2 regions of the Saccharomonospora cyanea NA-134 genome follow, and region 2 is predicted to be linked to the other one. Evidence: riboswitches for the same ligand, from Rfam matches in the RefSeq annotation. Region 2 holds a riboswitch; the other holds the start of a gene.
What was found. A riboswitch is a leader RNA that binds a small molecule or an ion and turns the genes downstream of it on or off. The one in region 2 is predicted to bind S-adenosylmethionine.
Positions count from the first base shown of each region.

Region 1: it holds a riboswitch for S-adenosylmethionine, as region 2 does, so the genes downstream of both, SACCYDRAFT_RS21080 (methionine ABC transporter ATP-binding protein) here and thrC (threonine synthase) in region 2, are expected to answer to the same signal.

Region 1 is NZ_CM001440.1:4,519,563-4,522,958, reverse strand. It holds gene SACCYDRAFT_RS21090 (resuscitation-promoting factor) at 1-804, shown strand, start outside; gene rsmA (16S rRNA (adenine(1518)-N(6)/adenine(1519)-N(6))-dimethyltransferase RsmA) at 848-1,705, shown strand; SAM riboswitch class I at 1,759-1,848, shown strand; gene SACCYDRAFT_RS21080 (methionine ABC transporter ATP-binding protein) at 2,041-3,045, shown strand; gene SACCYDRAFT_RS21075 (4-(cytidine 5'-diphospho)-2-C-methyl-D-erythritol kinase) at 3,082-3,396, shown strand, end outside.
Region 2 is NZ_CM001440.1:1,515,644-1,519,039, forward strand. It holds gene SACCYDRAFT_RS07330 (ComEC/Rec2 family competence protein) at 1-590, shown strand, start outside; gene thrC (threonine synthase) at 484-1,746, opposite strand; SAM riboswitch class I at 1,758-1,891, opposite strand; gene holA (DNA polymerase III subunit delta) at 2,006-2,986, shown strand; gene rpsT (30S ribosomal protein S20) at 3,059-3,319, opposite strand.

The DNA.
Region 1 (3,396 bases), 2.4 Mb from region 2:
ACGGTGCGCGAGGCGCTGAGCCAGCTCGGGCTGGACCACCTGAACACCGGCGGCACCTGGTTCTCCGCGCCGCTGTCGGGTGAGGTGCCGCTCGACGGCATGCGCCTGGAGGTCAAGACCGAGAAGACCGTGACCCTCTACGACGGTGGCGAGAAGCCCCGTGAGGTCACCACCAACGCCGTCACCGCGGAGGAGCTGCTCGCCGAGCTGAACCTCGGCCTCGGCAAGCAGGACAAGATCGAAGAGGGCGCGGAGTTCAAGCTCACCGACGGCGCCGAGGTGCACGTCAGCCGCACCGGCGTGTCGGTGGTGAAGAAGACCGAGGTCATCGAGCCCGAGGTCGAGACCATCTACGACGACACCCTGGAGAAGGGCAAGGAGGTCGTCGAGGACGAGGGCAAGGCGGGCGAGAAGCTCGTCACCTACCGCGTGACGAAGAAGAACGGCAAGGTGATCGACAGCGAGGAGCTGTCGGTCGAGGTCGTCAAGAAGGCCGAGAAGAAGATCGTCCGGGTAGGGACCAAGGAGCCGGACGTCCCGCCCATCAGCGACGGGGCCGTCTGGGACGCGCTCGCGCAGTGCGAGTCGACCGGGAACTGGTCCATCAACACCGGCAACGGCTACTACGGCGGCCTCCAGTTCAACAAGCAGACCTGGGACGCCTACGGCGGCACCCAGTACGCGGCGTACCCACACCAGGCCACGCGCGAGCAGCAGATCGCGATCGCCACCAAGCTGCGGGACTCCCGTGGCGGCTACGGTGCCTGGCCGCACTGCTCCTCACAGCTCGGGCTGCCGCAGTAGAGCCCGCGGACCCGCTGTCCGGCGAGGACTTTAGGCTGGCCCGGTGAGCGACACACCGGGCCTGCTGGGAGCCGCCGAGATCCGCCGGTTGGCCTCGGCGCTGGGGCTGCGGCCGACGAAGAAGCTGGGCCAGAACTTCGTGCACGACGCCAACACCGTGCGTCGCATCGTGCACCTCGCCGACGTGGCGCCGGGGGACCCGGTGCTCGAGGTCGGCCCCGGCCTCGGTTCCCTGACTCTCGGGTTGTTGGACGCCGGTGCCCGTGTGCTGGCGGTGGAGATCGATCCCGTGCTGGCCGCGAGACTGCCCACCACCGTCGCCGAGCACGCGCCCGACGGTGCCGCGCGGCTCACCGTGCTCGAACGCGACGCCCTGCGGCTGCGCGCGGACGAGTTGCCCACCGCGCCCGCGGCGCTGGTGGCGAACCTGCCGTACAACGTGGCCGTGCCCGTCGTGCTGCACCTGCTCGCCGAGCTGCCGTCGCTGCGCCACGCGCTCGTCATGGTCCAGACCGAGGTGGCCGATCGCATGGCCGCGTCACCCGGCAGCCGCGTCTACGGCGTCCCCAGCGTGAAACTCGCGTGGTACGGGCGGGCGCGCAAGGTCGCGGCGGTGTCCCGGTCGGTGTTCTGGCCGGTGCCGAACGTCGACTCGTCGCTGGTCGCGTTCGAGCGGTCGAGTCCACCCGAGGACGTCGAGCGCGACACCGTGTTCGAGCTCGTCGACACCGCCTTCGCGCAACGCCGCAAGACCCTGCGTGCCGCCCTGGCCTCGTGGGCGGGGTCGGCCGACCGTGCCGCCGAGATTCTCACTCGCGCGGGCATCGATCCCGCCACCCGAGGTGAACGACTCACGGTCGAGATGTTCGCCGAACTCGCCCGGGTTGCGGCGAGAGTGTGATCTCGCCCAGCCACGCTTGCCAACCGCGTGGTGGGTTCGATGTACTGTGGGGGCATCCATCCCGAGCGACCGAGAGACCTGGCTCCGAGACGTCGCAGCAACCGCCCCGATGGGGAAGGTGCTACCGCCAGGACCGATGGAGGACCTGTGTACCGCACGCCGCTCCTGACGCAGCGTCGAGTCGTCGATCAAGGCCGTCGCACGGTGTGTGCTTGTTGTAGCCACACCGTTTCCCGCTGAGCGCCCTTCCTTTCGACCAACGTCGGTTCTTAGCCGTCTGCCTACTTTCGGACGTCCTGTGCTGGACGCCCGTTTTCGAGCTGCCTGGAGCTTTGGTGATCACCGTCGAGAACGTCAGTAAGTCGTTCACCTCCGCCGACTCCCCCGTGGTCGCGCTGCGCGATGTCAACCTCACAGTGAACGCGGGTTCACTCTTCGGCATCGTCGGACCGGCGCAGGCCGGTAAGACGACGCTGGCACGCTGCGTCGCGCTGCGGGAGCGGCCCGACAGGGGCACGGTGCGCTACGACGGCATGGACACCAGCAGGCTCGCGGGCCGCAAGCTGTGGGGCGCGCAACGGCAGGTCGCGGTGGTGGACCCCGCGTTGCGGCCGGAGCGCACCGTCGCGGGCAACATCGCCGCCCCGCTGGAGCGGATGGGCGTGGACCCCGACCGCAGGCGCAGCCGGGTCGGAACGTTGCTCGACGTCATCGGGCTCTCGCGGGCGGGCGCACGGCTGCCGTCGGAACTCACCGCGGGGCAGCAGCGTCGCGTGGCCCTCGCACGGGCACTGGCCACGGCGCCGTCGGTGTTGCTGGCCGACGACCCCACCCACGGTGTCGGTGGCGAGGAGTCCGCCGCGGTGTTGTCCGTCCTCGACCGGGCCAGGGCCGAACTGGGCGCCACCGTCATCGTCACCTCCCGGGACGCCGACATCGCCCGCCGGGTCTGCGACGAGGTCGCGCTGCTCGACCGGGGCAGGGTCGTCGAGTCCGGCACGCTGCTGAGCCTCCTCGGCAAGCCCGGAAGCCCGATCGCGGAGGCCCTGCTGCCCCGGGTCGACACCCCGAGGACACACCTGTCCGCCTACGACCGCGCCGTGGACGTCGTCCTCGTCGGTTTCGCCGCCGTGGGAGCCCTGCTGCCCGAGGCCGCTGCCCGCTTCGAAGTCGACTTCACCACCATCGGTGGCGGCCTGACCCGGCTCGGTGACACTCCGGTGGCTCGCTTCCGCCTCGGCGTGGAGGGCCAGCGGGCCGACGCCGCACTGGCGTGGATCGCCGAACGCGGCGCGCACGTGAGTACGCCGATGTACGGCCTGCGCGACGTCGCCGCCTGAACCAGCGGTTCCGGGCGGCCAAGTAGGCTGGTGGGCGTGCTTGCCGTCGTACCGCCGCCCGTGACCGTGCGAGTGCCGTCGAAGATCAACCTGCATCTGTCGGTCGGTGATCTGCGCGACGACGGCTACCACGATCTCACGACCGTGTTCCACGCGTTGTCGCTGACCGACGAGGTCACGGTGTTCGCGAGCCCCGAGGCCGGGATCGAGGTCTCCGGCGAGGGGGCCAGGCTGGTGCCCACCGACGACGGCAACCTGGCTGTGCGCGCGGTCCGCGCGCTGGCCGAACACGTCGGCAAACCGGACGAGGCCAACCGGGTACGCGTGGTGATCCGCAAGGGTATCCCCGTG
Region 2 (3,396 bases):
CAGGCGATCGACTCACGTGGCCCGAACTCCGGCTCGACGTGCTGGCGCCGACCGCGCCCGTCACCGCACCGGCCGAGGACGCCGACGGCACCACGGTCAACAACAGCTCGGTGGTGCTGCGCGCCACCACCCCGGCGGGCCGCATCCTGCTGACCGGGGACGTGGAACTCTCCGCGCAGGCGGACCTCCTCGCGGGTGAGGACCTCCGCGCGGAGATCCTCAAGGTCCCGCATCACGGCAGCCGGTACACGCTCCCGGGCTTCCTCACGGCGGTGTCGCCACGGATCGCGGTCACCAGCGTGGGGGCGGACAACTCCTACGGCCATCCCAGCCCGGTGACGCTGAAGGTGCTCGCCGGAGTGGGGTCGCTGGTGACCAGGACCGACACCGGAGGCGACACGGCCGTCGTGGTGGACGAGGGTGAACCCGCCGTGGTGACGCGGGGTGCGGCGCCGCGTCGGCGGCCGGGCCGAACCGGAGGACTCAGCCGTCGAGTGCGGTCTGCACGGCCTCCACCGACGGCGGCACGGTGGCCTTGGGGCCGACGCGGTCGCCGAGTGCGTCGAGGGTCTTCAGCCCGTCACCGGTGATCAGCAGTACCGTCTCGGCGTCCGGGTCGAGCTTGCCCGCCTCGAGGAGCTTCTTCGCCGTCGCCACGGTGACACCCCCGGCGGTCTCGGTGAAGATCCCCTCGGTGCGGGCCAGCAGCCGAATGCCCTCGACCACTTCGTCGTCGCTGACGTCGGAGATGGCTCCGCCCGTGCGGCGCACGGTGTCGAGGACGTACGGACCGTCGGCTGGATTGCCGATCGCCAGCGAGCGGGCGATGGTGTCCGGTCGCACCGGCCGCACCACGTCGTGCCCGTCACGGAACGCGGCCGACACCGGTGAGCACCCGGTGGCCTGTGCGCCGAACACGCGATACGAAGCGGCGTCCACCAGCCCGAGCTCGCCGAGTTCCCGGAAACCTTTGTCCACCTTGGTCAGTTGCGAGCCCGACGCGATCGGAACGACGATCTGTTCCGGGAGCCGCCAGCCGAGCTGTTCGGCGACTTCGAAGGCGAGCGTCTTGGACCCCTCGGAGTAGTAGGGCCGCACGTTGACGTTGACGAACGCCCAGCTCTCGTGCTCGGCGGCGAGTTCGGTGGCCAGCCGGTTGACGTCGTCGTAGTTGCCGTCCACCGCGATCAGCGCGCCGTCGTACACGGCGGTCGTGAGTACCTTCGCCCGCTCCAGCGACGAGGGAATCAGCACGACCGACCGCCAGCCCGCTCTGGCAGCGGCGGCGGCGACGGCGTTGGCGAGATTGCCGGTGGAGGGGCAGGCAAGGGTGTCGAAGCCGAACTCACGAGCGGCAGCCAGAGCCACGGCCACCACACGGTCCTTGAACGAGTGCGTCGGGTTGCCGGTGTCGTCCTTCACCCACAGTCGCCGCACACCGAGTTCCTTCGCGAGCCGGTCCGCTCGCACCAGCCGGGTACAGCCGGGCTCGGTGTTCGGGATCTCCTCGACGTTCGACGGAACGGGGAGCAGCTTCTTGTAGCGCCAGATGTTGCGCGGTCCGGATTCGATGTCCTCCCGGCGCACGCGCCCGAAGTCGTAGGCGACCTCCAGCGGCGAGAAGTCGTGCGGGGAGACGAACTCCGGAGCCAGCGGCTGGCGGTGGCCCTCCTCCTTCGACACGAGTTCCACGGCGGGGCCCAGGTCGACGGCACGGCGGGAGGGCGTGGATACAACTGCGGTCATCGCGAGGTCCTTCCTCATCTTTCCCGCTGACGCGGGACGGAATTGGCACCGATGTCGTCAGCTACCTCGCGTGATCCGAGATGACAGGCTGACGCCGGTTGCCGGGGCTTCAACGGGCCGGTCCCTCTGCCCCTCTGGATGAGCTGTTCGGTTGTGGTTCGCCGTCGGTGTGTCGCGGCGACGAGAGGTAGCGTACGGCATGGGCCGCGCCGCGTGCCACGTGCGCCGCGGGCGAGGTCATTCGTGGCAGGATCGAACCGTGAGTCGTCCAGCCACCACGCCACCGCCCCTGCACCTGGTACTCGGTGAGGAAGAACTGCTCGTCGAAAGGGCTGTGCGCGAAGCGCTCGACACCGCGCGCCTGGCCGACCCGAGGGCCGACGCGGTCCGCGTGCGCGTGAGCGAACTCACGCCTTCGTACTTCGCGGAACTGGTGAGCCCGTCACTGTTCAGCGAGGGACGCGTCGTCGTGCTCGACGCCGCCCAGGACATCGGTCAGGAGAACGCCGACGCCGTGTTGTCGTACATCGCCGACCCGGCGGACGGCGTCGTGCTGGTCGTCGTGCACAGCGGCGGTGGACGCAGCAAGGCCGCGAAGTCGCTGCCCGCGGCGTTGCGCAAGGCAGGCGCCGCCGTCACGGAATGTCCGAAGATCACCAAGCCCGCCGAGCGTGAGTCGTTCGTTCGTAACGAGGTCCGCAGGGCGGGAGGCCGCATCGACGCCGCCGGCGTGGTGGCCCTGGTCGACGCCGTGGGCACGGATCTGCGCGAGCTGGCGTCGGCGGCGACGCAGCTGGTGGCGGACTCGGGCGGGTCGGTCGACGAGGAGGCGGTGCGGCGCTACCACCGGGGTCGCGCGGAGGTGACGGGGTTCCAGGTCGCCGAGAAGGCGGTGGCCGGTGACCGTGCGGCAGCGTTGGAATCGCTGCGCTGGGCCCAGCAGATCGGGGTCGCCCACGTGTTGCTGGCGGACGCTCTCGCCGACGCGGTGCGCACCATAGCCAGGGTGTCCGCGGCCGGGAGGGGAAACCCGAACCAGATGGCGGGTGAGCTCGGCATGCCGCCGTGGAAGATCCGCAAGGCGCAGGGCCAGTCGAAGGGTTGGAGTGCCGCGGGGCTCGCTGCGGCCATGCGCGTGGCCGCGCGGGTGAACGCCGAGGTCAAGGGTGCCGCGGCCGATCCGGCGTACGCCCTCGAACGCGCCGTTCTCGACATCGTTGCAGCCCGCAGGCAGCGCTGACCACCTGGAGGCGGTCATGACGAGAACCCCCGGGCGGAAGTCCGCGCCGGGGGTTCTCGAAGCTCACCGATCTCAGAGCTGGTTGACGCGCAGCGCCATCGCCGACTTCTTGTTGGCGGCCTGGTTCTTGTGGAGGACGCCCTTGGTCACGGCCTTGTCGAGCTTGCGCGCGGCCTCGCGCTGCAGCTCCACGGCCTTCGCCTTGTCACCGGCCTCGGCGGCCTCGCGGAACCTGCGGATCGCGGTCTTCACCGACGACCTGACCGACTGGTTGCGCAGACGGCGCTTCTCGTTGGTCTTGATGCGCTTCATCTGGGACTTGATGTTGGCCATGCGGGCGCTCCTTCGTCTCGGTTGTCGTTGCCGCGCTGATACGGCCCCGGGCGGCAGGGCCCGGGTTTCCTCCCCTG